2 regions of the Propionispora hippei DSM 15287 genome follow, and region 2 is predicted to be linked to the other one. Evidence: riboswitches for the same ligand, from Rfam matches in the RefSeq annotation. Region 2 holds a riboswitch; the other holds the start of a gene.

Region 1 (15,781 bases), on a different contig from region 2:
CCGTGCCGGTATTGACGCAACTAAATTAAACGGGATGAAGTGGTAGAGAGGGGTGTTGGATGATGAGTAGCTATGCGTTGGCCCATGCCTGGCTGATACCGCTGTTGCCGGCCTTTGCTTTCCTGCTTGGCGGGACCTTGCTGCGCCGTATCCCCTATGCTGCCGCTTGGACTGCCATTCTTGCCAGTACCGGCAGTCTGCTGCTGGCGCTGGGGGTGGCCGGCGGGATGGCTGATGGTCGGATTACCATGGTGCAGCCGCTTATCTATAAGGTTTTGTGGTTTTCGGTGCCTGGCTTGTCGGCTGATATGGGGGTATATCTGGACCCGCTGACGGCCATGATGCTCTGTGTGGTGACCTTGGTGTCGCTGCTGGTGCAGATCTATTCACTAGGCTATATGGCCGGTGATCCCGGTTTTGCCCGGTTTTATTCTTTCCTGTCTTTATTTGCTGCCTCCATGCTGGGGCTGGTGATTGCCGCTAATTTTATCCAGATGTATGTCTTCTGGGAACTGGTGGGCTTATGCTCTTACCTCTTGATTGGCTATTATTTTCATAAGGTTTCCGCCCGGGAGGCGGCCAAGAAGGCCTTCATGACCACGCGAATCGGCGATTTCGGTCTGCTGCTTGGCATATTGCTATTGCAGCTTATCTTCGGGACGCTGGACTTTGCTAAGCTGGGCCTGGCCATTCCCGACTATGTGGCACAGGAAGGGAGCGCGCTGTTAACAGTTGTGGCTCTCCTGATCTTTATCGGGCCTGTCGGCAAATCCGGTCAGTTTCCGCTCCATGTCTGGCTGCCTGATGCCATGGAAGGGCCGACGCCCGTGTCCGCTCTCATCCATGCGGCCACCATGGTGGTGGCCGGGGTGTATCTGATTGCCCGTGCTTATGTGCTGTTTCACTCCTTGCCGGCGGCGCTTACGGTGATTGCCTGGGTTGGTGCGTTTACCGCCCTGTTTGCCGCCGTCATTGCCGTGACGCAGCGGGAAATGAAGCGGATACTGGCTTATTCGACCATCAGTCAGCTCGGCTATATGATGCTGGCCCTTGGGGTAGGAAGTTTGACGGCCTCCATGTTTCATTTGATGACCCATGCTTTTTTTAAAGCGCTGATGTTTTTGGCGGCCGGTTCGGTGCTGCATGCGTTGCATGATACGGCGGATATTTTCAAAATGGGAGGCCTGCGGCGGCAGATGCCGTTCACCTTTGCCGCGATGGCTGTCGGGGTGATCGCCATTGCCGGCATTCCGCCTTTTGCCGGCTTTTATTCCAAGGATGAAATTCTGGCTGCCGCTTATGCTGTCAGTACGCCGCTTTACCTGATCGCGGTAGTGACCGCTTTCCTGACTGCCTTTTATATGGCCCGGCTGTTATTTGTCGCCTTTTTCGGCGAACCAAAACCGGAAAATCATGCCCATGAGTCGGGGCCGGCCATGCTGCTGCCCTTGCTGGTGCTTGGTACGCTGTCGGTCATAGGCGGTTATCTGGCCCATGCGGCAGGCTTTGGCCACTGGATTTATTTCGGAGAGGCCCATATGGCGCCGGTCAACTGGCTGGTAGCCGGCACATCGACGCTGGTGGCTGTGGTTGCCATTGCGCTGGCCTGGAGCATCTACGGGGCCGGTGTGATCAAACCCTATCAGGTGCGGGACCGGCTGGAGCTGTTATACCAGTTGAGTTATCATAAATTTTATATCGACGAAGCCTATGCCTGGCTGAACCGGCATATTGTCAACGGTTTTGGCCGGCTGCTGGCCTGGGTCGACATTCATCTGGTCGATGGACTGGTCAATCTGCTTGCCTTGACCGTCCGGTCGAGTGGCGCCGTGCTGCGGCGTACCGAAACCGGTCAATTGCAGCACTACGCGCTGGTCTTCTTCGGTGCCGCCCTGGTTATCCTGCTATGGATTACTTACGCGGGCCACTCGCTGGCTATGGCCTGGATTGGAGGGGGAGTACGATGAATGAGTTTCCGATACTGACAACGATTTTGCTGCTGCCCATCCTTGGCGCTTTGCTACTGTCCTGCCTGCCGCCGTTGGCGGAAAAAGCCATTAAAGTGGTTGCCGCGGTGATTATGGGAGCTGTGGCCGTATTGGCGGTCTATGCCTATGGGGCGTATGATTTTACTGTTGGCGGCATGCAATTTACCCAAACCATACCCTGGATTGCCGATCTCGGCGTCAATTATGCCGTAGGTGTCGACGGTATGTCGCTGCCGTTTTTGCTGCTGACCGCCCTGATCGGGTTTTCCGCCGTTTTTGCCTCCTGGAATCTGGAACAACGGCCTAAGGAGTTTTTTGTTCTGCTGCTGATTTTGCTGGCCGGTGTAACCGGTACGTTCATTGTCCGGGATTTATTCATCTTTCTCCTGTTTTATGAACTGGTGGTCATTCCGATCTATATCATGGTCATTATCTGGGGCTCTACCAAGCGGGTCAGTAAGGAATACGCCGGGATGAAGCTGACGATTTACCTGTTGATCGGCTCGGCGTTCATGCTGGTCGGCGTGGTGGCTCTCTATCTAAACGCTTTTCCCGCCGGGGCGCGCACCTTTAGCATGGAGCTATTAGCCCAGGCCCATCAACTGGGGCATTTATCGGAAGAGTTTCAGGTTTTCGCCTTTTTCCTGTTGCTTTTGGGTTTTGGTTCGCTGCTCTCCATGTGGCCCTTCCACAGTTGGTCGCCTGACGGCTATGCCGGGGCGCCGACGGCAGTGTCCATGATTCATGCCGGTGTTTTGAAGAAGATCGGCGGCTACGGTTTAATCCGCATCGGTCTGTTGGTATTGCCGCTGGGCTTGAAGTTCTGGGCGCCGCTGATCGCCGGTCTGGCGGTGGTCAATGTTCTCTATGCCGCTTTTATCGCTCTGGCGCAGAAGGATTTGAAATATGTTGTCGGCTATTCTTCGGTATCCCATATGGGCTATGTCTTAATCGGCATTGCGGCGTTAAACGGCACCGGTATCAGCGGCGCCATCGCCAACATGTTTGCCCATGGCATCATGAGCGCCCTGTTCTTTGCCATGATCGGCTATGTCTATGAGAAGACCCATATTCGGGAAATGGATGGTCTGGGCGGTTTGGCCCATCAGATGCCCCGGGTGGCTACCGGCTTTATGCTGGCTGGCATGGCCTCGCTGGGTTTGCCCGGTCTGATCGGCTTTGTGCCGGAGTTTACCATTTTTGTTGGAAGTTTCAGCCAGTATCCGGTATGTGCTGTACTGGCTATTGCGGGTATTGTCTTTACCGCGCTTTATGTTCTCAGGCTGTTGGCCAATGTACTGTTTGGCCCGCGGCGGCCCGAATTTGACCGGTACCGGGATGCCCGCGGCGCAGAATTAGTGCCACTCTTCGTCCTGGGGGCCGTGTTGGTAGCCTTTGGTCTCTTCCCGAACCTATTGATGCAAAAAATAAGCAGTGAAGTTTCGACGATGCTACCACTCTTGGCAAGCCTTCAAGATGCGCCTGCACTATGGGGAGGGATTTGGCGATGAACTTTTCTCTAATCGTACCTGAGCTATTGACGGCTTGTTTGGCGATGTTTCTGGTGGTGCTTGATTTGCTGCTGCCGGGGAAGGAAACCCGCCGCAGCCTTGGCTATCTGGCTGTTTTTGGATTGCTGGGCATTCTGACGGTTTTGCTGGGCCAGCAGGAAGCAAGCGGCGCTTTTTACGTCAATTTGTATACCGTCGACGGTTATGCCGTATTTCTAAAAGCGCTATTCTTAATTGCCGTGGCTTTGACGCTGCTCTTTTCCTTTGATCTGATCGAGCGCCTGCCTCGCTATAGCGGTGAATTCTACGCCTTGATCGTGTTCAGCGTGTTAGGGATGATGCTGATGGCTTCGGCTAATGACCTGATTACCCTGATTGTCGGGATGGGGGTCATGAATATCAGCTTTTACATTCTGGTAGGTTACCATTTCAAGGATATGCGCTCCAGTGAAGCGGGCGCCAAGTATCTGATCTTAAGCGCCGCTTCGACGGCGGTGCTCTTATACGGCGCCAGTCTGGTCTATGGCTATACCGGCAGTGTCCAGTTTGCCAAAATCTTTCAGGCCGTAGACCCGTCTCCGGCCATGCTGGGCGGGATGGCCATGCTGGTTATCGGTCTGGGCTTTAAAATTGCCGCCGTACCTTTTCACATGTGGTCGCCGGATATTTACGAAGGGGCGCCGCTGCCAGTAACAGCACTCTTGGCCATGTGCTCCAAAGTGGCTGCCTTTGCCGTCTTACTGCGTCTGCTCATCCAGGCATTGCCGGCGCTGGCTGACGGCTGGGTGGCGATTGCTGCTCTGTTAGCCGTGCTGAGTATGATTACCGGTAATGTGATCGCCATGAACCAACACAATATCAAACGGCTGCTGGCCTATTCTTCTATTGCCCAGGCCGGCTACCTGCTATGTGGCCTGGTGGCAGCCGATCAGGCCGGTGTCAAGGGGATACTCTTTTATAGCCTGCTCTACGTGTTTGCCAATGTGGGCGCCTTTGCCGTCATTACGGTAGTTAAGCTCCATTCGGGTTCGGAGGATATGGCAGCGTTTGCCGGACTAAGTCGGAAATCGCCGTTTCTGGCGGTGGTCATGACCGTTTCGTTGCTGTCGATGGCCGGCATTCCGCCAATGGCGGGGTTTGCCGGAAAGCTATACCTGTTTCTGGCTGTCGTCGAACGGGGGTATCTGTGGCTGGCCTTGCTGGGCTTTGTTATGTCGATGATTTCAGTATATTACTATCTGTTGGTTGCCAAGGTCATGTACTGGGGAGAGCCCACTGACGGGAGACGCCTGGAGGTTGGTGCTCCGCTTAAATGGGCGGCAGCCCTCAGTCTGATTGCAACCTTGCTGCTCGGTGTGTACCCCGGCCCGTTAGCCGACGTGGCAGCTTGGGCGGCGGCCAGTTTGTTTTAGATTTGTTAATCTGTTAGAAGCGAGCCTTTCCTCCTTACTTGGTGGGAAGGTTCGCTTTTTTATGTTGTGTCGTTTAAAGCGTAAAGACGGTATTTCCGGGCAAAGCAGGGAAGGCCATGAATACGTGGAAATAGTACAAATGGGCCTTCGGGGTTCTTCCATTACAAAACGTAGGAGAGATTGCAATGAATGTCAATTTATGCACTAAGAAAATGAAAACTATTATTGCCAGTATACAGACCCAGAATGAAATAGAAAAACTGCAGTCTTACGGGGCGATTGTTTCCATTATGGAGTTGTTTGACGATTTGGCCGAGATATTGGCCGTATCGGAGGATATTTACCAGCAGTACAAAACAAGCCTGCTCTGGCACTGCCAGGTGCTCTGCGGCCTGGAGGAAGCGGCAGGGCTGGATGAGGCAAGCCATGTCGAGGCTGCCTGTGAAGAGATTAGAAAACTGAAATCGGTCCATTGTTTTAATTGCAATTAAATTAGTGGACTGTCTACTCTGAAATCACAATTACTTCACGGATCTTTTTCCGTAATGCTTTGTTGTCGTCAGCTTACATATATCCTATATGCGTGCCTCCTCCGCCTTGCCTTACGAAAAAATTTCCGCGAATTCATTTGCATTTCCAAAGTAGGCGGTCCACTAAGAGTAGAATAATAAAGGCTGCTTTTTTCGTGAATTATCTGAGAATATCCGGCCGGAGATATTGACAGACTTAAAGATAGGGCTTATGATAACAGTAGAAAGATGAACAAACGACACAATACCCGCGCATATGTTCAAAGAGGAGACTGATATATGGACAGTAGTATGGAAAAGTCTTTGCTAACCAGAATTGCCTGGATGTATTATGTGCAGGATATGACGCAGGGAGAAATTGCGGCAAAGCTGAACTTCTCCCGAACCAAGATCACTCGTTGCCTGGCCAAGGCAAAGAATACGGGCATTGTTGAAATCCATATTGCCTCGGAGTATCGTGCCTGTCTGGATACTGAACAAGCCTTGAAAGATCGGTTTCCTTTTTTGGAAACGGTGGTTGTCCCGGCCGGTAATAGTGATGCCGTCACTAAGGAAGGCGCTGGTAAAGCCTGTGCCGGTTACCTGGAAAATATCCTGACAGATGGTGATGTTGTAGGCATTGCCTGGGGCTCTTCCCTGTATGAAGTGGGAAAATTCCTGGGGCTGAAAAAGCCGCTAAATATTACCGTCGTACAGCTCATGGGTGGACTCAACAGCAGTGAAACCATCAATCCGGAGGAGATTGTCAAGCAAATAGCCCGTCGGCTGCATGCCAACGGGGTATGGCTGAACACACCGGCCATGATGGACACGCCGGAAATCAAAAAAGCTCTGCTAAGTGATGAAGGTGTCAAACGGGTTCTGACCAAGGCCACCAGTTGCACCAAAGCGTTGTTTGGCGTTGGCGATGTTAGTGACGACGGTTCGCTGGTTATCAGTAATGCGCTGACCGTAGCCGAGATGGCAAAATTGCGGGATATGGGTGCGGCTGGCAATCTGCTCGGCTGGTTTTATGATGTCAACGGCAATCCGATCCATTCCTTTGTCAGCGACAGGGTGATATCCGTACCGTTTGAGGATATTAAACGGATTCCGCACAAAATCTGTCTAGCTACAGGCTCTAATAAGGCTGTGGCAATTTTGGGAGCCATTCGCGGCGGCTGCATGAATACGCTGGTCACCGATGAAGTGACGGCTCAGGAAGTATTGCGGCTGGCCCGGCAGTAATATGTTTTTTTGTTTGCATGGCGTATGTAATTTTTTTTGAATAAAAATGAACAAATGTGCAATTGGCGATGCATATGTGCTCTGGCGACTGGGCTATGCCGGGAGGGGTGGCCTGCCAAGAGCATATATGCATGACTAGGAAGCAAAACATTTATAGGAGGGAACAGGAATGAAAGTAGAGAAAGAGACTTTGTTAAAATGGTACAAAAAAATGCTGCATACGCGTTTTTTTGAATCCCAGGTAGACGCGTTTTTTGCCAAAGGTATGATTCATGGTACGACTCACTTGTCCATCGGGCAGGAGGCCTTTGCCATCGGTTCCACCGGGGCGTTGCGCGAGGATGATTTGATTACCAGCACCCACCGTGGTCATGGCGAGTGTATCGGGAAAGATGCTGATGTGAATTTAATGATGGCTGAGCTGATGGGTAAATCCAACGGCTACTGCAAGGGTAAAGGCGGCTCTATGCATATTGCCGACCTGGAAAAAGGAAATCTGGGGGCTAATGGTGTCGTTGGCGGCGGTTTTGCTATTGCAGCCGGTGCGGCGATGACTCAGCAAATGAAAAAGACCGGCAAGGTAGTGCTTTGTTACTTCGGGGATGGTGCCAGCAACGAGGGTTCCTTTCATGAAGCACTGAACCTGGCTTCCATCTGGAAGCTGCCGGTTGTCTTTATGTGCACTAATAATAAATATGGCATGTCCATGTCCACCGAACGAAGCATGAATGTGGAAACCGTAGCCAGCCGGGCCGCTGCCTATGGTATGCCGGGTGTCACCGTACCGGGCAATGATGTATTGAAAGTATATGAAGCCACCTTGGAAGCGGTGGAACGGGCCAGAAGAGGCGAAGGGCCGTCGATTGTGGAAGGTCTTACCTACCGTTGGCTGGGCCATTCCAAGAGTGATGCCAACCGGTATCGCACGAAGGAAGAGATTGAAGAATGGAAAACCAAGTGCCCCATCAAGGCTTTTGAAAAATACTTAATGGAAAACAAAGTGGCTACCAGAGAAGAACTGGATGCTATAACCGCCACGGCAAAAGAAGACATTGCTCAGGCTGTAGCGTTTGCTCAGGCCGGTTCCTATCCCGGTATTGAAACGTTAGAAGAAGACGTATACGCGTAAAGGAGTGGATAGATAATGGCAGTAATCACATATAAAGAGGCTGTAAGACAGGCCATGCAGGAAGAAATGCGCCGCGACGAGACGGTCTTTCTGATGGGTGAGGATGTAGGTATTTACGGTGGTGCTTTCGGTGTGTCACTGGGCATGCTGGATGAATTTGGCGAGGAACGTGTGCGGGATACGCCGATTTCGGAAGCGGCTATTTCCGGTGCGGCCGCCGGCGCTGCCGTCACAGGCATGCGGCCGATTGCCGAAATCATGTTTAGTGATTTTATTACGATTGCAATGGATTCTTTGGTTAACCAGGCGGCCAAAATGAGATATATGTTTGGCGGCAAGGCCAAAGTTCCCATGGTGCTTCGCCTGCCGGGCGGTTCGGGAACGGGTGCGGCAGCACAGCATTCGCAGAGCCTGGAAAACTGGCTGGTCCATGTACCGGGATTGAAGGTAGTTATGGCGACCACCCCCTATGATGTAAAAGGCTTGTTAAAAACCGCTGTCCGTGATGACAATCCGGTCGTATTTATTGAAACTAAAACCTGTTATAACCGCAAGGGAGAGGTGCCGGAAGGCGAATATACCATTCCCTTTGGTGTAGCCGATATAAAACGGCAGGGCAAAGATGTAACTATTCTGGCCACCGGCATCATGGTGCACCGTTCGCTGGAAGCGGCCGAACTGCTGGCTAAGGAAGGCATTGATGTAGAGGTCATTGATCCGCGTACTCTGGTGCCGTTCGATAAAGAAACGCTGGTCAAATCAGTGATTAAAACCGGCAAGCTGATCATTGTCCACGAAGCCTGCAAACGCGGCGGCTTTGGCGGCGAAGTAGCTGCTGAGGTTATGGACAGTGAAGCCTTTGATTATCTGGATGCACCGATCAAACGGGTAGCCGGTAAAAATGTACCTATTCCGTACTGCATGGAACTGGAAAAAAGCGCAGTACCGCAGATCGACGATATTGTAAAAGCCGTCCGTGAAATTGTATAAACAGGAGGAGTTAGCATGGCAGCAGAGTTGTTGATGCCCAAACTGGGCATGACCATGGAAGAGGGAACCATTGTGAAATGGTCTAAACAGGTGGGAGACAAAGTCGCTGAAGGCGAAATCCTGCTGGAAATTATGACGGACAAAGTCAATATGGAAGTGGAAGCTCCGGCTACCGGGGAAGTACTGGCTATATTGGCGGCTGAAGGCGATATTGTTGCGGTAAATACACCGATTGCTTATATCGGGCAGCCCGGCGAAAAAGTCGGTACGGCAGCGGCACCGGCGGTTCCGGGACCAGCTCCGGCTCCGGTGGCAGCGGCAGTAGCGGCTGCTCCGGTAACTACGGCGGCGATCGGCGCCGAGGGGAAAATAAAAGCCAGCCCGGCAGCCAAACGGGTTGCCCGGGAAGAACATATCGATCTGCGTCAGGTACCGCCGACCGGACCGGGTGGCAGAATCATTGAGAAAGATGTAAGAAACTTTAAAGCCAGCCCGCTGGCGCAGAAAATCGCCCAGGACAAGGGCGTTGATCTGGCAGCCGTTACCGGCACAGGCATTGGCGGCAAGATTATGAAAGCCGATGTGGAAGCCGCTGTCGCTACGCCGGCTGCTGCGCAAAAACCGGCAGCAAAAGCCATTCGTAAACCGCTGACTGGTCTGCGCAAGGCGATTGCCAAAAATATGGCTGAGGCCTGGGAAGCTCCTCATGTCACTCTAAACACTGAAGCCGATATGAGCGGTATGGTAGCTCTTAGAAAGCAGATTATTCCTGGCATTGAAAAACGGACCGGCATCAAGCCGTCCTATAACGATCTTATTATCAAAGTCGTAGCCAAGGCGCTGCGGGAAAACCCGACGATCAACTCCCGTTTCTATCCCGACGGCGTGGAAGCTTGCGAGGATGTTAACGTAGGTATGGCTGTTGCTATCCCGAACGGTCTGGTTGTACCTGTCATTAAAAATGCCGACACGCTAAGCGTTGAACAAATTGCTCAGGCAACCAAAGGCTTGGCCGCGCGGGCCAGAGACGGGAAACTGGCGCCTGACGAAATGTCCGGCGGTACCTTTACCGTATCTAACCTGGGAATGTTTGGTATTGATACCTTTACCCCGATCATCAATAAACCGGAAATTGCCATTTTGGGCGTAGGCCGCATGCTGGATAAACCGGCTGTAAAAGACGGTGAGATTGTTATTCAGCCACGGATTTCCCTGTCGTTGTCCTTTGACCACCGTGTGGTAGATGGCGCTGAAGCCGCTAAATTCCTGGGACGCATCAGAGAACTGCTGGAAGATTATCTCCAACTCATATGACAACGGAGGAATGGCAATGGCAACAGAATTGTTAATGCCCAAGCTGGGCATGACCATGGAAGAAGGGACCATTGTAAAATGGTTCAAGCAGGTCGGTGAGCAGGTAAAAGAAGGTGAAATCCTGCTGGAGATTATGACCGACAAGGTCAATATGGAAGTGGAAGCTCCGGCTACTGGCCAGGTGCTGGCTTTATTGGCACCGGAGGGGGCCGTGATTGAAGTTAATAAACCGATTGCCTATATCGGGCAGGCCGGTGAACAGGTTGGCGCGCCGCAAGCCGCTCCGGCAGCACCTGCCGCTGCCGGCAAGACCGACTATCAGGTGGTTGTTCTGGGCGGTGGACCGGGCGGTTATGTGGCCGCTATCCGGGCGGCCCAGTGCGGTCTGAAGACGGCCCTTATCGAGAAGGATTCCCTCGGCGGGACCTGCCTCAACCGGGGTTGCATTCCGACCAAAGCCTTGCTGCGAAGTGCCGAAGTCTATGAAACGATTAAAAAGGCCGGCGAGTTTGGTATTGCCGCCTCAAACGTTACCAGCGATATGAAAGCCGTATTTGCCCGTAAGGACCGCATCGTAAAAGGCTTGGTCGGCGGCATCAAAGGTCTGCTGCAGGCCAATAAGGTGGATGTTTTTAACGGGGAAGGCAAGGCTATTAGCCCTAACCAACTGGAGATCACTCAAAAAGACGGGGTGAAAAAGATTTCAACCGAGAAGCTGATTATAGCTACCGGTTCGACTCCCTTTATGCCACCCATTCCCGGTGCGGACAATCCGGGGGTCATCACCAGTAATGAAGCGCTGGAACTGGGCAAGGTGCCGCAGTCGCTGGTTATTATCGGCGGCGGTGTCATTGGTCTGGAGTTTGCCTATATGATGCAGACCTTCGGAGCCAGGGTAACTATTATCGAAATGCTGCCCCGTATTCTGCCGATGGCTGATAAAGAAGTGGTGGACGTATTGGTGGGTTCTCTGAAAAAACAGGGTGTAACTATCTTCACCAATGCCAAGGTCAATAAAATCAGCAAAACGGCCAGTGCGCTGGCGGTGGAATATGAGTTTGAAGGTGCGCTTCATACGGTAGAGGGTGAGAATGTACTGGTATCTACTGGGCGGGCGGCTAACTTTACCGGTATTGAAGGCTTAGGCATTCATGAGAAAAAAGGTATTCCAGTCAATGAGAAAATGGAAACCAAGCTTCCCGGCGTTTATGCTATCGGCGACATTGCCAGCAAGATTCAATTGGCTCATGTGGCTTCAGCCCAAGGCATTGTGGCTGCCGAAAACGCTGCCGACATGAACTCTCATTACTCGGATAAAATCATTCCTTCCTGCATCTACACCAGTCCGGAAGTAGCCTGGGTCGGCATCAGCGAAGCGGAAGCGAAGGAAAAATATCAGGATATTAAAGTAGGTAAATTCCCCTTTAAGGCCAGCGGTAAAGCGATGGCCTACGGCGATACCGAAGGCTTTGTCAAAGTAGTTTGCGATGCCAAGTATGGCGAAATACTGGGTGTCCATATTGTCGGACCCCATGCCACCGATCTGGTATCGGAAGGCGTACTGGCGCAGTCGCTGGAAGCAACGCTGGAAGAACTGGGCCACGCTATCCACCCCCATCCGACGCTTTCCGAAGCCCTGATGGAAGCGGCTCATGTAGCGATGGGACAGGGGATTCACTGGAAATAAGCGGTTGTAGGGTGTGTCTTAGAACTAACGGAATGACCCATGGCGAGTGATTTTTGTGCCAGACGAGGCAAATTTTTGTAGAAATAGCGGTTCCTATTTCAAGAAAATTTAACGAAGTATGGCGCAAAAAGCAACGTCATGGAGCGTTTCGGATAGTTTTAAGACACGCCCTGAATAGGAGGGTAAACCATGCTTGTACTGAACTGGGGTCTGACTCCTTACCAACATGCCTGGCAGTTCCAGGAGAGCTATACCAAAGCGCGGCGGCAAGGCAAAGCTGACGAGGATGTGTTAGTGCTGCTGGAGCATCCGCCGGTCATTACGGTCGGGCGGAGTGGCGTGGATGGGCATATACTAGTCGACAGCCTGACGCTTAAAGAAAAACAGTGTGAAGTATATCATGTGGACCGGGGCGGCGATGTTACCTATCACGGGCCGGGTCAGTTGGTAGGCTATCCACTGCTTGATCTGAAGCGTTACGGTAAGGATGTCCATGCCTATGTTCACAACCTGGAGGAAGTGATCATTCGCACGCTGGCCGATTTCGGCATCATCGCCGGACGGGATGAGAAATATACCGGTGTGTGGGTTGGTGAGGACAAAATTTGCGCCATCGGGATCGGGGCGCGCAACTGGCTCAGTTTTCATGGGTTTGCCTTGAATATAGACGCCGATTTATCGTACTTTTCCTTTATTACTCCCTGCGGCATTCGAGGCCGGGGCGTAACCAGCATGGAAAAACTGCTGGGAGCAGCTCCTGCTATGCAGGAAGTGCGCAGCCGTCTGATCGCTCATTTCCAAGCGGTTTTTCAGATTGCTGCCGTGACAGAAACCGATGGCCGCTGGCTGGGCGATACCCGTCCGCCATCCTGGCTTAAAGGACGGGTCGCCAGTAACCAAAATGCCAGCGAGGTTCACGGTATGCTGGATGAACTGGCTCTAAATACCGTTTGCTCCGGTGCACATTGCCCGAATATGGGGGAGTGCTATGCCAGCCGCACAGCTACCTTTATGATTCTGGGCAGCCAGTGTACGCGGCAGTGCCGTTTCTGTGCCGTGCAAAAGGGCCAGGTGCAGCCGGTGGATGCGGGAGAACCCGAACGGGTAGCCCACATGATAAAACGGCTGGGTCTGCAGTATGCAGTTATCACTTCGGTAACCCGTGATGACTTACCGGATGGCGGTGCCGAGCATTTTGCCCGTACGATTGAGGCCATCCGGCGAATTTCACCCGGCACGCTGATTGAAGTATTAATTCCCGATCTGCAAGGTAACGAAGCGGCACTGGATACGGTCATTGCCGCCCGGCCGGAAGTCATTAACCATAATGTGGAGACCGTGCCTGCCCTCTATAGCGAGGTTCGCCCGCAGGCTAACTATCAACGGTCTCTGGCCGTATTGGACTATGTGAAACGCCAAGCCCCTCACATTAAGACCAAATCGGGCATTATGGTTGGGTTGGGGGAAACCCCGGCTCAAGTGGCTGCTGTTCTGGCCGATCTTCGATCTATTGGCTGTGACTTCCTGACCGTAGGGCAATATCTGGCACCGTCAGCTCAGCATATTGCCATCAAAGAATATGTCGCACCCGAACAATTCGTGCACTACCGGGAACTGGCGGAAAGCTTCGGCTTCCTCCACGCCGCCAGCGGCCCCCTGGTGCGCTCCTCCTACCGGGCGGCGGACGGGTTCTTTCAGAAGGAAAGACTTTCGTCCTGATTGCTGAACATTGATTAAATAAAAATAAGGCCCTGTCTACGACATTACATTGAAGTCGCAGACAGGGCCTTATTTATTGTTACCGTAGTCAAATATTATCATTGATTTTCCAACGACCATTCTCATAGGTAATCAAACCAGCGAATTCCAATTGGTCCGGGGCTTGTCTCAAACCGGTTAGTTTGCTGTAGACGATTGCGTAATCTCCTGATGTAGGAAAGAGCTTATCACAGGTTTCCACTTGGTATTCCCAGTTGCAAATAATATTGGTAAGAGCCTGATGTAATAAAGAATCCACGTGCATTCTCCTTTTTATTTTTACTAAGCAATATTATATTAAAAATAATTTCCAGATAATAGTATGAAGATAGATTATATAATATTTTTTTGTTTGGTTTATTAGATTAGTCTTTGGATATATCAAGGAATGTGCTCTTTCAAAAGAAATGATTTTTGTCATAATTAGGCATTTAGTTAAAGAACAATAAGGTCTTGGCTACGACACGCAATAAATCGTAATCAAGGCCTTATTGTCATTTTTTGCAGAAAAATGTAAAAAAGATAATAAAATGAAGTTAAATCCAACAAAGGAATATAATGGAATACGTAGAAATTTTGTAATGGGATAGTTTCAAATCAATTTCAAAGAATTATATGATATGGAAGCGAAGAACGGTAGGCTGTATCTGGACACTTGGTCTGCCTGGAGATGGTAGTGTAACCGCCCATTTCTTTTTAGAGAGGGGCGGTTTTCATTTATGGAAATGTAGTATGCAGTTTTAGAAATCTTTAACTTTAAAAAAGAGTGGAGAAATTAGTCATGACCAATGAATTGGAACGTAAAAGAGAATGGAAAGGTCTGATATTTTTTGTTTTTTTTGTATATGGGATATGGACTGTGTACAGTCTTGCAATGATTTTTCTTTTTCTTGATCAAAAAAGTTTTGTCTGGATTCTCCATAATTATGGGGTGAGCCAAATTGTTTTTACAGGATTACCTATTTTTTATTATTTAAAATTTATAGAAAAAGTTGATATTAATTATTTAAAATTCAATAACATTAACAAGAGAGGTTTAATAGTATTAGTAACTTTTATTGCTATTGAATTTGCAATTCACTTAATAAGAATAAATCGAGAGCAGATGGTGAATTATGGTTCTTTTATTTTTTTAAATCAATGGACTAAAGGAATCATAATATCAAGTCTTATGGATGAAATATTATACAGAGGGGTGATTTTACAAAAACTTATGAAGCTCATGCCCTTCTGGATTGCTAATATAGTCGTTACTTTAGTAGAGATAGCATTATACAGGCCTGGAAATGCTATTGTTTGGTTGGATAATTTTATAGGTGGGATCATGTTTGGTTACGTGTTTAAAAAATCAAATTCTTTATGGGGGGCAATCTTAGCACACGCTGCATTTAATTTTATTAACATATACATTCATTAGTAAGATATTATTCATTAATTTTGATGAGTGAAGAATAGAGGAGGATTTTTTTGTCTTCTAAAGTTTGGGTATGTGGTGTCATTGCTTTAAAATTGACCTGGTTATCCTATCCCTTAGCGGCGTATGTTGGGCTGCGATTTCAAGAAATTATAGGGATGCAGATGGTTTTTCCTTTGGTATTTCTTTTTTTCTTGATGTTGATCATTACTTTTTGTGAAGGGTTTAGCTTTTTATATAATAAAGTAAAAGGTAGAGAGCAAACGATAGCGCTAATTTATGACGAAAAAGAAAATGAGCAGTCTGATTTTATTTGAAAAGAAAACAAGGTCCAACATGTCGTTTTATTATCAGTTAGTAAAGAAACAGGGGGAAATACGTTGGTATGGGTCCTGCTTCTTTGAACAAAAGACGATAACGGCAATAGAAATATTTGCGGATGGTTCTGATGATTGTCCGGTCATGAAAGCTGTTCAAAGTTCCGGTGAAGTTTTTTCGGTCTATGACCAAGAATTTCTTAGCGGATATATAGCGGAAGAAGATACTGATATTATTTTTAGCAATTCAGATGATAAACAAATCTTGCTGGCTGCCAAGAAAGAAATTAAAGATGAAGAAGCACAGGCGATGGATAATATCCTTTTTCTTGGGATTTGACACCATCCTTTAATAAAAACGGAAATTGTTATGTTTTGCGCGGGCGGGAAGGGCTGGTAGGGGGGAAGTATTATGTTGGATTGCAAAATCTGGAGTTAGTAGAAGCTTGAGCTATTGATGATTTTACCATGAAGCTAATTATGTTGATTATTATAATTCTTGAC
Region 2 (15,781 bases):
GCATATCCGGCCACCATATTTGCCGGTAAAATTCTGGAGTAGTCAAATGATAGTCAGGATAAATAGCGTCACTGGTCCCTTCCGGCACGGGAGCCGGAAAATCATCAAGATACATCAGCTTGATACCAATCACCGGATAAGCAAATGTCTTTAAGCCAATTCCCAACATACCCGTTATGACACCCCGACTGTCTTTTACCTGTAAAGAAGTTCCATTATAGACAACATAAGAACCTTTGCCATTGTTGCGTTCCCAAAGTAAGGGAACACCTTCATAGGAGGTAAGGTGAAGCCGAGATTGTTCATCAAGTTCAACAGGATAAGAACTATTTTCAATACTGCTCTTTTCGGAGACAAAACCTTTACCTTTAATTAAAATATTGGAAAGCACTTTAATACCCGGTGTAGTTACCATATCACCGCTGCTTTTGATTCCCAGCTCTCTTTGTATTTCCGTAAACATATTCCCGTTTGGCGTAATCATAAAATAGACATTTCCACCATCAGCAACATACCGGTGCAATGGCTCGAAATTCTTAAGTTTATCCAAATCACTAAAGGCCAAAATAATCCCCGTGTAATTCAACTTTTCCTGGGCTATTGCTTCCACCGGAATAATTTTGACGTCCTTCTTAATCTGTTGTAATGTTTTCTCAATATTAAAGGCCAGACGAAGGCTGTCACCATTTTTTCCATCATAAACAAGCAGGAACTGCTCATCAGGCCAGCTTTTGGCAGCATCAGGCAGACTACGCACTGCCTTAGCTTCAACTGAAAAGTTTGTGTTTTTAAACATTTTCAAGAAGCCTTCACTCCGCTGGTTCTGGAAAAATAGTCCTAAACACAAAAGAATGAATAAAATAAGAATATTGCCCCTGTTATGACGCATGCTGCTCACTCCTGTCCCAAAACCGGATAACCGCTAACGCTCTTTGCGAAAAGACTATGGCGGAGTTTTTCAGTTGTCGGATAGACCGCTGAATTTTTCGAGCATCAGCCAAATGATAGGCCAATTTTATATCGGACAGATATGGTTGTTCACTATTCGGAAAACACTCTATAAATATCTGACAAAACACTTCGGCCTTTTTATAATTTCTTAATTCTATTTCGCCTTCAATCTTCATTAAGAAATACTTTTCTTCCGATCTGTCTAAATGCAGCAGACGCTCCAGCAAAACAACCTGTTCCTGCTGCAGGGAAATCCGGCTCGTCGCATCCATGCTGCTGCTTTTTACATAAACATCGATTGCATCAATATACTCCCGCAAGGCCGGTACATCTGTCGGTACCTCTGCCAGCCTTTTCTGTAAACGATAAAAAACTTCTTCCAAGGCTCTGATTCGGCGGCTTACCAGCGAAACGGCATAGTGCGATATTTCAGTATCCTCGTCACGCAGCGCCGTTAATAAAACTTCATTGTTCCGCAAAATATCCTTTCGTATAGCAGCACCTAATAACTTTCGTTTAGTACCCGTATCTGTTAGAAGCAATACATCCTGCATGGCAAGCACAGCTTCGCTTTGCTGCTCATGTTCCATAAAAAACGCCTGTTCATGTTCAAAACTGCGGTATACGTAGGAAGGATCTTCGCAGGAAAGATATCGCTTCTCGAAAGTTTTCACAATCAGCAATAACAACAGCCCAAAAAGGGGAATGAGCAGTACCAACATGGCCTCACAAAAGGCTCTCTCCCGTTTCTGCCGGGAAAAAATCAGGTAATATACAAAAAAGGTCGTAAAATGAATCAATAACCACTCATTCATCATCGCATCCACCCATAATCATGCTAGTCTGGATTCCAGCTTCGGACAGTCTTTGCTGTACTTCAGCAGCCATTGCCACAGGTATATTCAGCATCAATAAATATAAAGCACCGTCTTGGCGAAGCCCGACATAATCCTCATCTCTAACTTTTCCGGCAAGCCTTTGATAAACCTCCTCATAGGTCCCATACGGCTCAATGACCTTCAGCAGCAAATGTTCCTGTCCATATAGTTGTCTCCTGCTTTCCACTGCCTCCAACACATCTTCAAATTTTTCCGGAGTAAGAATTTCGGTTTGAGCAATGTATTTTTGATCTTCCAATTCTTTATCGTACAAGTAGGCTTTAGTAAAAGCATCTGTCACCAGCATAACAACAATTTGAAAAAGATTTTCATGATATAAGGTCAAATTCTCAAACGGCAGATTCTTCAAAGCAACTATGGCAATAACCCTGCCTTCATAAATAACAGGTGCTGCCATGAGCGGGCTGTCAGGTCGCAATTCATTATTTATAAACATTCTCTTCTTATCCATGATATAGCGGGCATACTCGGAATCGGCAATTTTTATCGACTTGGCTTGATCATCTCCGTAGCCGGAAGATTGCACTTTTAAACGCCAATAAGTTTTGCCCCTGTTTACCGTATAAAGAGCTACCCCATCGGTTTGCATAATTTTCCCTACAATCCCGATAGCCTCATTGGAAATATCTTCCATTTTCAGGCTATTCAAGGCACGAACAATATTATATATTTTGCCAATACTATCGTTAGCGTTAATAATCTGCGAATGAAGTTCATCCTTGCGTTGGTTACACTCTAAATAAAGAGTCCGCATAAAGTTATACTGGCTATTTATTGCATCCAGCTCCATCTGCTTATCCGCTGCTATTCGTTCCGAATTATCCCGTACGTAACCTGTGGCAACTCCAATGCACAAATAAGCGGCCAGGTGAGTCAAGTATTGAGCTTGATACATGATGGATACAAAATCCCCGCCCCGTGCCAGTGCCGTGCCAATAAAAAGAACCGCTGAAAAAGCTACGGCCGGCAAAGATTGCTTTTTGCCATATAAAATGCCCATAAGCCCAATGTAAATATAGTTGTAATCAAGGCCAAGGCGGTAATCAATCGTTCCTCCATATAGGCTGTTCCAACTAAATAGGAGCATCAGAATAAACATGCCTGAATTCTCTATATGGGGCCGCCACCGGGAAAAACTGTTGCTTGGCATGTCAATGGCGGCCGCAGTGGCTTGCTCCGTCCAATGAGCTTGATACCACGTGTAAGTTTTTGCAAGCCCCTCACGCAAAGAGTATTTCTGCTGCCAGCCCAACTCCTGTCTGACAAGAAAATTATCCAGTCTTGAATGAGCCACCTCACCGGTTCGCCGTTCGGCAAAGCGCACGCCTTTAATAGCATGCATGTCTCCCAACGCAGCGATTACATCTGCCAAGCTGGTTTCCGTATTTGTTGCTACGTTCATGATTTGCGAGGTTACTTTACTAGTGGCGGCCCGGAAAACGGCATCGGCCACATCTTCCACAAAAATATAATCACGAGTCTGTGTGCCATCGCCATAAACGACCACTTCTTTTTCTTCCAGCATGCGCTGCATAAAAATAGATACGACTCCGGCTTCGCCGGCAAGACCTTGACGCGGGCCATAGACATTGGCAAACCGTAATATGACTGTTTTCAGTCCATACAGTTCAGACCACTGCCGGCAGTAATATTCCCCTACCTGTTTATTCATTCCATAAACAGATACAGGCTGGAGCTCTGTATTTTCAATAATAGGCAAATCCTCAGTATTCCCATATACGGCTGCCGATGAAGCAAATAAAAATTTCCTTACTTTGTATTTGCGAGCCAGGTCCAGCATGTTGATTAAGCCAAGTATATTGGATTCACTATCCAGATAAGCATCCGCATTGGAAACGGCAACGTCGACTTGCGCCGCAAGATGAATAACACAATCGATGTTATTCGTGCGGAAAACCTCCTCGCAGTTTTTATCCGTTACATTAAGCTGATAAAAATCATAGTCAACACTGAGATTGGCTTTCGTCCCGGTAGAAAGATTATCAATAATACAAATTTTGTGGCCTTCTTTAAAAAAACGTTCGGCAACATGTGATCCGATAAAACCACAACCGCCAGTGATTAGTATGTTCATTGCTGTTCCTCCAATATTTGATAATAAACAAACTGCAATTGTTTGCACTACCACGCTGAGAAAATATACAAAAATTACATGACTTGCTTGTTCTCGAAATAGTCGTATGCATCAATGACATCTAAAAAAACACCACTAAAGCCATCTTTTACAATCTCATCAAGTAAAGTCCGAGGAGAACCGAATAAAACCTTTTTCCACTCTTTAGTCCAATATTTCACCTTAAAATTCCCCTGCCAATCAGGATTTTCTTCCGCAATCCAGGCGGGAGGGGATGTTGACCAGGACGCCTGCCAATAAGGCCGATAGTTTTCCGCTTCACCAATGCTTAGATAAGCAAATACCAGCCGGGAAGTGCCGTTTTTCCTTACACGAAGCGAAGCCACGTCGGCACTGGACAACGGTTGATTATCAAAATAACGGTCGATAATCAGCAAGTCGCAATTCGTATTGCGCAGCTTACGCAGATACTCTTCCTTGCTTTTGAAATTTCCGGGATTCAACAAAATTAGAAAGCTGTGCACCTGATCAAGACGACTAATTTTTTTGTTAAATTCCCACGGCAAATCCCGTGGATAAGAAGGAATGGTATTAAGATCAGGGCTTCCGATAAAAGAAATATACCCTTTCGCACGATTCTCCCGATATGCATCATCAATCTGGTTATGATCCTGGCAATAGTCCACGATAAAAACCGGTAGATGATTGGCTACAGGCAAACTTAACGAGGAGTCAATAAAATCTTTAGCGTCAGGAGTTGTCGGCATAGTATGCATCGCCTGATCATCCTCCGTTTTTCCCCAGGTATAAGCCCGCCCCTCCACTAAAACTCCATCAAGATGATTAAGTAATCTTTTGATCAACGCATCATCAAGATTTTCCTGACGGTATAAATCCAGTCCGCCATTGCCGATTACCTGAAAATAAGGATTTTTCTTTTTCGCATAGTTGCTGATTTCTTCAATCAATAAGACCATTTCTTTTTTATATTGAATATCTGCTGCCACCACTTCATTTCTTACCGTACAAAAGAAAAAAATGCCGCCCATAACTATTAGCAGGCTGTAAATTAAGGTACTTCCCTTGCCCAATCCATTTCTCCCCCCTAGGTTATGTTTTCAAATAGTTTTATAGAAATCCAAGATAGATAATAGATAAAATGAAAACTAACTATTATGTCTGTCATTGCAATAAGATTTATGGAAAATTGTTATGATAACTGCGCAAAAGCATTTGTAACTATAGTAAAGGTTTACAAATTTGACACTATACGAAAGTATAGTTTATTATTTTTTTCAACCAGTCAAATTCATCCCTTTTAAAAAACACAAAAAAATGACTGCCAAGTTACATCAGCAACTTGGCAGTCATATACAAAACTGTACTTAGACCCATAGCTTTGCGACCTTGATTTTCATCAAGTTTGCCATATCTTGTATTATTTTCCTCTAACAACATAAGCTTCATTATAATAAAAAAATTTAAATTGTCAAGAAATACCTTGAAAATTATTCATAACTCACCTATTTTGCCCAAAAAACGCTTTATATCTAGAATTTATTACGCTATATAAAAAACTGTTCAAAAATAAGTAATGCAGCCCTGCAAATATAAGAAAAGACTATTCTTTAAATAAGTTTTATCATTTAAAGAATAGTCTCTGTTTTATTTTATAAGCTCAGCCTTATGATAGGGTTCAAAATTTCTCAAACGCAGCGCATTGGTCACAACCGAAACCGAACTGAAGGCCATCGCCGCTCCGGCGATGACCGGCGACAGATAGCCGGCGGCAGCCAGCGGGATGCCCAAGGAGTTATAGACAAGGGCCCAGAACAGATTTTGCTTGATGTTTTTCATCGTCGCTTTGCTTAACCGTATAGCAGCCACAATACCGGTCAGTTCACTGTTCATTAAGGTAACATCGGCGGCCTCAATGGCCACATCGGTTCCTGTTCCAACAGCAAACCCCACATCGGCGGTTGCTAAAGCCGGGGCGTCGTTAATACCGTCACCGGCCATGGCAACAATCTTCCCCTGACCTTTCAGTTCCTTTACTTTTCGCGCTTTATCTTCAGGCAGAACTTCCGCCAAAACATGGGTGATTCCCACGCTCCCCGCAATGGCTCTGGCTGTCCGTTCGTTGTCGCCGGTAAGCATCCAAACCTCGATCCCCAGCGCCTGCAGTTGGGCTATGGCCTCCACCGACCGCGGTTTCACCGTATCGGCAACGGCAAACAACCCGGCCAGTTCTTCCTCGACCGCCATCAGCATGACAGTCTTTCCCTGCTGCTCCATCGCTTCGATGGCCGGAATATGCCCGGCAAAGTCAATATTCTGCTCTTGCAGCAGCTTCCGGGTCCCCAGCAGAATGCGTTTGCCGGCGACCACAGCCTCAACCCCATGACCGGGAATCGCCGTGAACGTTGCAGGTTCACTCAGCAATGCAGCCTGTTTTTGGCTATAGCTGACAATAGCCTGCGCCAGGGGATGCTCGGAGTTTTTTTCCGCGCCCCCAGCCAGCGACAATAGTTCAGCCTCAGCCATACCGGACAAATTAGTAAAATCGGTTACTTCCGGCTCACCCTTGGTAATCGTCCCCGTTTTATCCAAAACCAGCGTGGTAATCCGGTGGGCATGTTCCAAATGCTCGGCACCCTTGATCAGTATGCCGTTTTCAGCCCCTTTGCCGGTCCCTACCATAATCGAGGTCGGCGTTGCCAACCCTAAAGCGCAGGGGCAGGCAATAACCAGTACCGCGGTAAAATTGACTAAGGCCCGTGAAAAATTACCGGCATCGACGATCACATACCAAACGAGAAAGGTAAGCACGGCAAGCCCCACTACTACCGGTACAAAATAACCGGAAACCACGTCGGCAAACCGCTGAATCGGCGCCTTTGACCCCTGGGCCTCTTCCACAATGCGCACAATCTGAGCCAAAGCCGTATCTTTGCCAATCCGGGCGGCCTTAAACTTAAAGGCCCCCACCCGGTTCAGAGTCGCACCGGTCACTGCATCGCCGACCGTTTTCTCAACTGGCAAACTTTCCCCGGTCAGCATGGATTCATCAACCGTTGATGTGCCTTCCACCACCACGCCGTCAACGGGAATTTTCTCTCCCGGCCGGACGGCTAAGACATCACCGACCTGTACAAGGTCAATAGGGATCTCCTCTTCTTTGCCGTTCCGCACCACCCGGGCTGTTTTGGCTTGCAGTCCCATGAGCGCTTTGATGGCCTCCGAAGTGCGCCCTTTGGCCCTGGCTTCCAGCAGCTTACCCAGAATAATCAGCGTAATCAGTATGGCCGAAGTTTCGAAATACAAATTATGCGGCGAATACAGCATATTGGCAATGCTGTAAAAATAGGCAGCCGACGTTCCCAACACGACCAACACATCCATATTGGCACCACCGTTTTTTAAAGCCAGGTAAGCTCCCCGGTAAAACTGCCCACCGGCGATAAACTGGACAGGTGTGGCCAAAAACCACTGCAGATACGGGTTCATCAACAGCGCCGTCACCTGTCCGTCACTTCCCATCAGATGTAACACCATAGCCAGTATCAGGGGCAGCGAGAATATGGCCGAAAGGACAAGCCTAAACTGCTGCCGCTTTATATCTTGTTGGCGGGCGGCCTTTTCACGGTCGGTACCGGCCTCGCCGCCGGCATTATCGGCAATCGGTTGCGCACCAAAGCCCAGGCTTTCAATTTTAGCGACGAGCATGGCACTGGTGATCTCATCCGGATTCACTTCAATAACGGCTTTCTCCACCGCCAGATTAACCACTGCCTGATAAACGCCGGGCAGTTTGCTGACAGCCCGCTCTATTCTGGCTGAACAAGCGGCGCAGTGCATGCCGGTTATATTAAACTCATATTTTTCCTTAAACGTCTGATATCCTAAGTCCTCCACCTTCCTGGCCAGCTCCTGCAGACTGACTTCTTTAGGCTCGTAGGTAACCGAAGCTTTTTCGGTTGCCAGATTGACCGCCGCCTTGACCACCCCCGGCAGACCGGCCAAGCCTCGCTCTACCCGGCTGGAGCAAGCGGCGCAGGACATGCCGCCAATTTTAAAGGAAGACGTTACCAAACTTTCACTTTGCATTTTATTCATACCGGTTTCACCCTCTTAACTTTTCCAGGTTCTTAGTAGAAACAGAACCCGTTATTTCGCAAACTTGGACAATACATCCATCAATTCTTTAACCGACTCTTCCGTGCGATTTTCCTGAATCGCGGTTACTACACAGCTTTTAGTGTGGCTTTCCAACATAATGAGTGCCACTTGATTAAGCGCCGACCTGGCCGCCATAATCTGCTGCAGCGTATCGACACAATACCGCCGTTCTTCCACCATCTTTTCAATTCCGTTTATCTGACCGGCAATCCGTCTCAGTCTTGCCTTAATATTCTTCTGCTCCTGTTCGTTTAACACAGCTCACCCTCCATTACTATACCCCTGTATAGTATATATTATAATTTGTTTTCTGCCAAAGTCAATAATCCGTCAGGAAGCTTTCCTTATTTTCACAATAGCCCGGTCATTTTATACAGATAGTTCCTTACCTCAAACAACCTCTAAAAGTAAAACCCGCCTAAGCGGGTTTATTGTTACGTATTTAGATTTTAAACCGCCCGACAGCCTCTCGCAATTCTGACGCCTGCTTAACACTGATCCGCACAGGAAAATCCGATTCATTGGAAAAACTGCCGTCAAACCCCTGAGCTATTCCTATTTTCTGCAAACTCTTTTCAATGAATGCCTTCATAAGAGGTATTGATCGGGCCAATATTAATGCCATAAAACAGGATAACCGGCCAACACGTCCTGGAGAAACTTATAACCCAGATTGATGCCAAACAGAATAATGGTAACACCGCAGACTACATTGATCAGTCGCAGCCTGGCCGCCGTTAATTGATGGCGAAAACGGGCCACCAGCGTGACCAGACCGAAAAACCAGACAAAAGACCCGCTAATGACGCCGGACATAAAGAAGAGACTGGCCATGGCGTCAAGCGAAGCGCGATATCCGCCCAAAATAAAGGTGCTGTCCAGCAAAGCCTGCGGATTCAGCCAGGTCACGCTGAAGGTAAAAAACACCGTCTTATAAAAAGATTCATCCAGTTGGATATCCGCTGAACTTTCCGGTTGTGTCCGCAGCAGACCGATACCGATGGCCAGAATGATCAGACTGCCGAACAGATAAAAGCCCCATTTTAAGAACGGAATGGACTCCAGTACTTTTCCGGTCCCCCAAAAGGCGGAGATAGACAACGATATATCGAACAGCGTAACCAGTAGCGCCACCTGGTAGGCCTTTAACCTGGTTTTACGCAACGCCGTATTAATCACATATAAATTTTGCATGCCTATGGGCGCCAAATAGGCGATGCCCATCAAAAACCCCTGTATAGAATACCCAACCATTTATCCATCCTCCATGTGTGCTTTTTCTTCATTGTAATAACTGAATATCTCTTTGTAACCAGCCAATCCTGCTGGAAAATACCCAACCACTTTGTTACAATAAGTTCATAGCATGACAGATATCCGACGGGGAGGCTTTGTATGGACACCATCGACTGGCAGCTTGACAGAACTCAGGCAAGTACGCTATACAAACAAATCATCGAAAAAATCAAAGACAAGATCGCCAACGGCGAATGGCCGCCAGGCACCAAAATCCCCTCGCAGCGCAGTATGTCGGACATTCTTAAGGTCAACCGCAGCACCATCAATACGGCGCTCAACGAGCTAATCGCCGACGGCCTGCTGGAGGCCTCCGTCGGCAGCGGTACGCGGGTTGCCAATAATTCCTGGTCTGTCCTTGCCTCCTCGGCCGCCCTGTGGACCCCCTATACCCATAGGGGACTGCAGCAGCCCAACCTGTCCACCATTCAGAAAATCAATACCTATGAATTTGATGATCGGGTCATCCGGCTGGGTACCGGCGAACTGTCACCCGAGTTTTACCCCAAGGAACTGATGCAGGACACGCTTCGCAGCATTGGTGAACATATTACCAGTCTTGGCTATGAAGAACCGCTTGGCCTGTACCCGCTGCGGGAAGAGCTTTGCCGCTACTTAGCACGGCTGCAGATTGCCGCCACACCGGCCTCGCTGTTAATCGTATCCGGCGGGCTGCAGGCGTTACAGCTCATTTCCCTGGGCTTGCTCAACCGCAGCTCCACGCTCTACCTGGAACGCCCTTCCTATCTTTTTTCCCTCAATCTTTTCCAGTCGTCCGGCATCGCGCTGCGTGGCCTTCCCATGGACAACGAGGGGATTTCGCTTGAGGCGCTGCAAGCCGTCCCGGCCACCGCGTCCCGCTGCCTGTACACCATTCCCTGTTTTCAGAACCCTACCGGCACAACCATGACGGAAAAACGTCGCGCGGAGCTGTATGCTCTTTGCGCCGCCAAACGGCTGCCAATCATTGAAGATGACGTATACCGCGAGCTATGGTTCGACAGCCCGCCGCCGCTGCCGGTAAAGGCGCTGGATAAACAGGGCCTGGTCCTCTATATCGGCAGCTTTTCCAAAGCGCTGAGTCCGGGGCTGCGCCTTGGCTGGATTACCGGGCCGGAACCTGTTATCAGCCGTCTGGCCGATATCAAAAATCAGATTGATTACGGTTCCAGTTCCCTCTCGCAATGGGCTGTGCATCGCCTGTTGGCTTCCGGCGCCTTTTACCGCCATGTGGACAGTCTGCGTGGCAAACTGCTTGCCCGCCGTACCGTCTGCCTCCAAATCCTGGAACAGTACTTTGCCGGCATTGCCACCTGGACCGTGCCGCAAGGAGGCTTCTATGTGTGGCTAACGCTCAAAAAACCTGTTTCGCTGAACCGGCTCTTTTATACCGCCCTGGACAACGGCCTGCTGCTCAATCCCGGCAATCTATATGACAAACAAGCCAGCCAAAACCTGCGAATTTCTTATGCCTATGCCCGACTGGACGATCTGGCTACCGGTCTGTATCGTTTGGCCGAACTGATAAAAACTTATCGACTGTAAAAAAGAAGAAAACAGCCTGCCTTATTTCAGAATGAAATAAAGCAGGCTGTTTTCTTCACCAATACCTTGTCGGTGTTAAAGCAGTAAAAGAATGACGAGACTATTTTTCGCAGCGCGAGGCGAAGGAACGAAACATGCCGTTAGTATGCTGACTGACGGCAACAAAGCGGGCAGAAAATAGGCCGCCAGTATTCACTGGATTTAGGCTGACAAGGTACTGGTACTAGGCCAGCCCCGCTTCTAGGCGGGCCAGCAGCTTATCCACCATAGCCTCATAGTAGTCGGTAAGCACGGTAATCTCTTCCGGGGTAATATCATCCAAATGAACGCCGGCAATGACACAAACCGGTTTTTTCGTTTTGCGGGCAATTTTATGGGCCACCGGCAAAGCAATCACATCATCTTTATGTCCCAGCCGGTTAATCAGTGACCCCGAAGCCCGTTCCCGGACATGGTCATACTCGCCGACCGCCACAGCGCCAATGTGTTCATTTTCATTAAAGATTCGCACCACCAGACTATCTCCCATCCGGTCACATACCAAATTGACTTTAGTCCGCCCACTTCCCTGTGATAAGTGTATGCTTCTCATTCAACAGCCGCTCCCCTCGAAAAAATCAATTCCACCCATCCACATTATACCAATGATTGTTGTCTATCGCCAAGAGCGCATGACAAAACGACAGACGGGAAAAACTTCTAACGAACCGCTGCTTTAACTGCCTGTCGGTATGACAATAATTTTTCACCTGACCTAGCCAGTAGGCATTCAAGGTTTTGCTGACACAAGCAGGTAGAAAAAGCTCCATTAGTACGCACAGTGTAAATCAGCCAGAGGTTCCTTCCATACAACTTTTTCAAAGGAGGCTATTATGAGTCAACAGAAAAATACAAGCAGCCAGCCGGCTTTTCCGCCCCAGCATCAGGCGCAGCAGCCCGGCATCGAATCGCAAATGAAACCCCGTCCCGTTTTTGACGATGCCAATTACCGGCCCGGCGGTAAACTGACAGGAAAAGTCGCCCTCCTCAGTGGCGGCGACAGCGGCATTGGCCGCGCCGTAGCTATCGCTTTCGCCAAAGAGGGGGCTGATGTGGCTATCGTTTACCTAAATGAAGACGCCGATGCGAAAGAGACAAAAGAGTACGTCGAAAAAACCGGGCGGCGCTGCCTGTTATTGTCCGGCGATATCGGTGACGAGGCCTTCTGCCGGCAAGCCGTTGATCAGACAGTAAAAAAACTGGGCCAATTGGATATCCTGGTGAACAACGCCGGTGAGCAGCATGTGCAGACCACCCTGACAAACATCACCGCCGCCCAATTGGAGAAAACCTTCCGGACGAATATTTTTTCCTGCTTCTATTTGACAAAGGCCGCCCTGGCTTACCTGAAAGCAGGTGCTGCCATAATCAACACGGCCTCGGTCACCGCCTATGCCGGCAACGAAAAGCTTATCGATTATTCAGCCACTAAAGGCGCTATCGTGGCCTTTACCCGCTCCCTGTCGCTGGCACTTATCAAGCAGGGCATCCGTGTTAACGGAGTAGCGCCTGGCCCTATTTGGACCCCGTTAATTCCCGCTTCCTTTTCTGACGAGGATATCGCCCAGTTCGGTCAAGACACACCCATGCAGCATGCCGGTCAGCCCTTTGAGGCAGCTCCCTGCTATGTCTTTTTAGCTTCTGCCGATTCCGCCTACATGTCCGGCCAGATCCTCCACTGCAACGGTGGCAAGATTGTCAACGGCTGATATGGTATTTCTCTGAGTAAGCGTTACATTTCTTTAATTACCTCCAGGTCCAGACCAACCTCCTGTGTCAGTATTCTTGCTACCTTCACAGTGGTAGCCTTATGCACTATTCTTTCCGGAATGCCGTATTGAGCGGCAATCACCGAACATGGCACAGGCGGGCGGGGTTTGCGGCGTTCCAGCCGTCCAAACCGCCAATAATTCCATTGGGCCCAACTGAACATGACCAGAAACATAGCTAAAGCAAATAGAAAGGAAATCAACAGTATGGTTTCAGTCCCCTCAATCATTGAAGGAGATAACGAATCACCATATAATAGCCTTCCTCCCAAAATCCAGCTAACTGCCGTAAAAAAGGAGTGAAAAAAATATAGAAAAAGTCCCCATACCGAAATCGATACCAGAATTTCCAGGCCGCGAACAACTGGTTTTTGCAAAGCAGACTGGTTAATCACCAAATCAGGACCGGCTGACAATACCTCGTTCTTTAACAACAGGGACACGAAAACCATTTGCACTATATTGCGGAACAGCAGTCCCGCGATTAGTGCGGCCAGTACAAACAAAAAGGTAAACACCAGTATATTGTTTATTGATAATGACTCGGGAAACCTGATGTAGGAAGACCGATAACCCAAATATACGGCCGCCACCACAATCAGACAACCGGCAGCAACAGCAACTGTCTTACCGGCAAGAAACTGAAACCACCGTTCGTTTCTTTGCAATTACATCCGCTCCTCACCATTTGCAGGAATTTATAATTTGGTAAATAATCCTCTGTCGGGACTTGTCCATACAGCGGGCTTTCCCATTTTCCGAAAAAGCGCCCGGGGCGTTGCATACACGGTAGCCAAAGCCATCAACAGCCAATAGGCAAAGGGATACCAGATAACCCAAAATAAATAGCCGGGAATATGGCGCTCATATTTTTTATCAAGACTTAACCCGACAAGAAATTGGACCAGGCACACAAGGGCCAGCAGGGAACCCTTCCATTCCGGCAAGATATGCACTTCCGGCCAACCGGTCGGATATACCAGATTAATCAGCCAAATGCAGCCGAAAATAACATAAGTATACGACCAAATAACCGACAGTACATATTCGAGATAAACCGGCCATAGCCGTCTCTGCTTCCAGCTCTTCCATATATCACGGTGACGGCGGATAACCTCCACACCACCCTGAGCCCACCTAACACGCTGTTTCCATAAACCTCGAAAAGATTCCGGTACCAGAATCCAGCATAACGCATTGGGTTCATAGCGAATGTCCCAGAAACGCTTTTCCAACTTCCAGGTAATATTTATGTCGTCCGTAATCATATCGGTATCCCATAGTCCCACATCAAAAACAGCCTGCTTGCGAAATGCGGCAATGACACCGGATACCGTCAGCACTTTGCCCAAAATTCGCTGCGTCCGCTTGATCATGCCGATGATGGACGAATACTCGCCAACCTGTATTTTGGCTAACAGGGAGGTCCTGTTGCGGACCCGGGGATTGCCGGTTACAGCTCCAACGCGGGGACCATTGATGAAATGCGCTACAATCCAGTGCAGCGCATAGGGATCAAGATAAGCATCCGCATCAATGCAGAGCAAAATATCACCTTTGCTGGCCAGTGCGCCACAGCGCAGCGCGTAGGGCTTACCCATATTTTTATCCAGCAGCAACACCCGAACGTTGGCCTCTTCCGACTCTATCTGCTGTAAAATCATGGCGGTACTGTCCGTGCTGGCATCATCAATAGCTATAACTTCCAGCTGGGGATACGAAGAGGCAAGGATCGCTTTTAAGGTACTGGCGATCGCCTTCTCTTCATTGCGTGCGGGCACCAGTACGGAAACCAACGGATATGCTTCCAACTCCGGCAGTTTTTTCCGGCCTTGCTCCCGCCGCATATAGAAGTAAGACGCCCCAATCATCCAGATAATACTCATAGCCAACGGGTAGTAAAAAACATAATCCTCTAAAAATTCCAGCAAACTATAGGAATCCAGCATGTTTCACCTCACGAATTTTTATCCTGCCGCAACACATAAAACCATTTGAGGAAAGAACTGCATTCTTATCTGTTCATAGCAACCATGGTTGTGGCAGAAGTACCAGCGAAGATGGCTAATTTATTGTTCGGAATATACGTTTTCCGGATAATATGCTATATGAATTACACCCTTTTTCCTAAGAACTTCAGCCTGTTTGCGTATTTCAGCTTCGCTCAACCAGTGTTTTTTATTCCAGTCATAGGTCTGCAGCTTAAACACTGTCTTTTGGGCATTTTCCCGGTTACTTAAAGCAGCCGACGCCAGATTTTCCAGCCAGCCGTTCGGATTTTGATAAGCCTTTTCCAAATAAGGATAGGCCATAATTACCGTATAGGTATATGTCCTAAGATATTGTTCGTAATTCTGGCCCAGCCATTCTTCGGCTGCCGGATTGGTGATCACAATGGGATATATATTGCGGGCACTGCCAAGGTTAGGACGGTAACTTCCGGCTGTTTCCCAAAGCCTCACAGTCAGTCCGGTTAGTGTATCCGTTTTCAAACGAATCCAGCGCTCATTTAGCTCCGGTCTTTCCTTGAGCAATTGCGGCGTCAGTTCAAAGTCAGTCTGTTCTTTGAATGCCCAGCCCGCAGCAGGTGAAAAATCCTCAAAATCATTTAAATATACATCATCCTGAAACAAAATGCCATCGATATCATTATAAGCTGCCAAATCGGCAACCAGGGAACTTAGCCGGTCGCTCACCCGGGAGCTAAAAGGAGTCGCCCGCCGATACCAGCCCTTGTTTTTTTCATCATAGGCTGCAACGGCATCTTGCGGCGATTCCTCCAGCAGCCATTGAGCCGCCAAAGTGGGAAACCACGCATAAATACTGAACCTTCCCTCTTCCCGCAACCGGCCAATTACGTGAGAAAATAAGTCAGCCTTGACCGGTGCCTCTTTCGTATAAAAATAGACACTCTTGATATTACCCGATCCGTCCTCATCACTAAACGACTGCAAATAAATGGTATTTGCTCCTGAGCTGCGAATCCGTTCTATTGCCAGATTCAGATT

Evidence for each region. A riboswitch is a leader RNA that binds a small molecule or an ion and turns the genes downstream of it on or off. The one in region 2 is predicted to bind cyclic di-GMP.
Region 1: another riboswitch for cyclic di-GMP. It lies ahead of F3H20_RS11640 (CPBP family intramembrane glutamic endopeptidase); the one in region 2 lies ahead of F3H20_RS08210 (endo alpha-1,4 polygalactosaminidase).

The regions. Positions count from the first base shown of each region.
Region 1 covers NZ_FQZD01000018.1:47,503-63,283, forward strand. The annotation lists gene nuoK (NADH-quinone oxidoreductase subunit NuoK) at 1-46, shown strand, start outside; gene nuoL (NADH-quinone oxidoreductase subunit L) at 60-1,967, shown strand; gene F3H20_RS11590 (complex I subunit 4 family protein) at 1,964-3,499, shown strand; gene F3H20_RS11595 (NADH-quinone oxidoreductase subunit N) at 3,496-4,911, shown strand; gene F3H20_RS11600 (hypothetical protein) at 5,097-5,402, shown strand; gene F3H20_RS11605 (sugar-binding transcriptional regulator) at 5,721-6,668, shown strand; gene F3H20_RS11610 (thiamine pyrophosphate-dependent dehydrogenase E1 component subunit alpha) at 6,838-7,797, shown strand; gene F3H20_RS11615 (alpha-ketoacid dehydrogenase subunit beta) at 7,813-8,787, shown strand; gene F3H20_RS11620 (dihydrolipoamide acetyltransferase family protein) at 8,803-10,101, shown strand; gene lpdA (dihydrolipoyl dehydrogenase) at 10,118-11,788, shown strand; gene lipA (lipoyl synthase) at 11,978-13,507, shown strand; gene F3H20_RS11635 (hypothetical protein) at 13,596-13,805, opposite strand; cyclic di-GMP riboswitch class II at 14,160-14,243, shown strand; gene F3H20_RS11640 (CPBP family intramembrane glutamic endopeptidase) at 14,328-14,963, shown strand; gene F3H20_RS11645 (hypothetical protein) at 15,014-15,277, shown strand; gene F3H20_RS11650 (hypothetical protein) at 15,255-15,617, shown strand.
Region 2 covers NZ_FQZD01000011.1:120,410-136,190, reverse strand. The annotation lists gene F3H20_RS08225 (DUF2194 domain-containing protein) at 1-889, opposite strand, end outside; gene F3H20_RS08220 (hypothetical protein) at 879-1,769, opposite strand; gene F3H20_RS08215 (NAD-dependent epimerase/dehydratase family protein) at 1,759-3,945, opposite strand; gene F3H20_RS08210 (endo alpha-1,4 polygalactosaminidase) at 4,020-5,036, opposite strand; cyclic di-GMP riboswitch class I at 5,297-5,383, opposite strand; gene F3H20_RS08205 (heavy metal translocating P-type ATPase) at 5,611-8,061, opposite strand; gene F3H20_RS08200 (metal-sensitive transcriptional regulator) at 8,113-8,382, opposite strand; gene F3H20_RS08195 (LysE/ArgO family amino acid transporter) at 8,740-9,378, opposite strand; gene F3H20_RS08190 (aminotransferase-like domain-containing protein) at 9,520-10,965, shown strand; gene lpdD (prenylated flavin chaperone LpdD) at 11,189-11,557, opposite strand; gene F3H20_RS08180 (SDR family oxidoreductase) at 11,838-12,713, shown strand; gene pgaD (poly-beta-1,6-N-acetyl-D-glucosamine biosynthesis protein PgaD) at 12,737-13,441, opposite strand; gene pgaC (poly-beta-1,6-N-acetyl-D-glucosamine synthase) at 13,472-14,722, opposite strand; gene pgaB (poly-beta-1,6-N-acetyl-D-glucosamine N-deacetylase PgaB) at 14,843-15,781, opposite strand, start outside.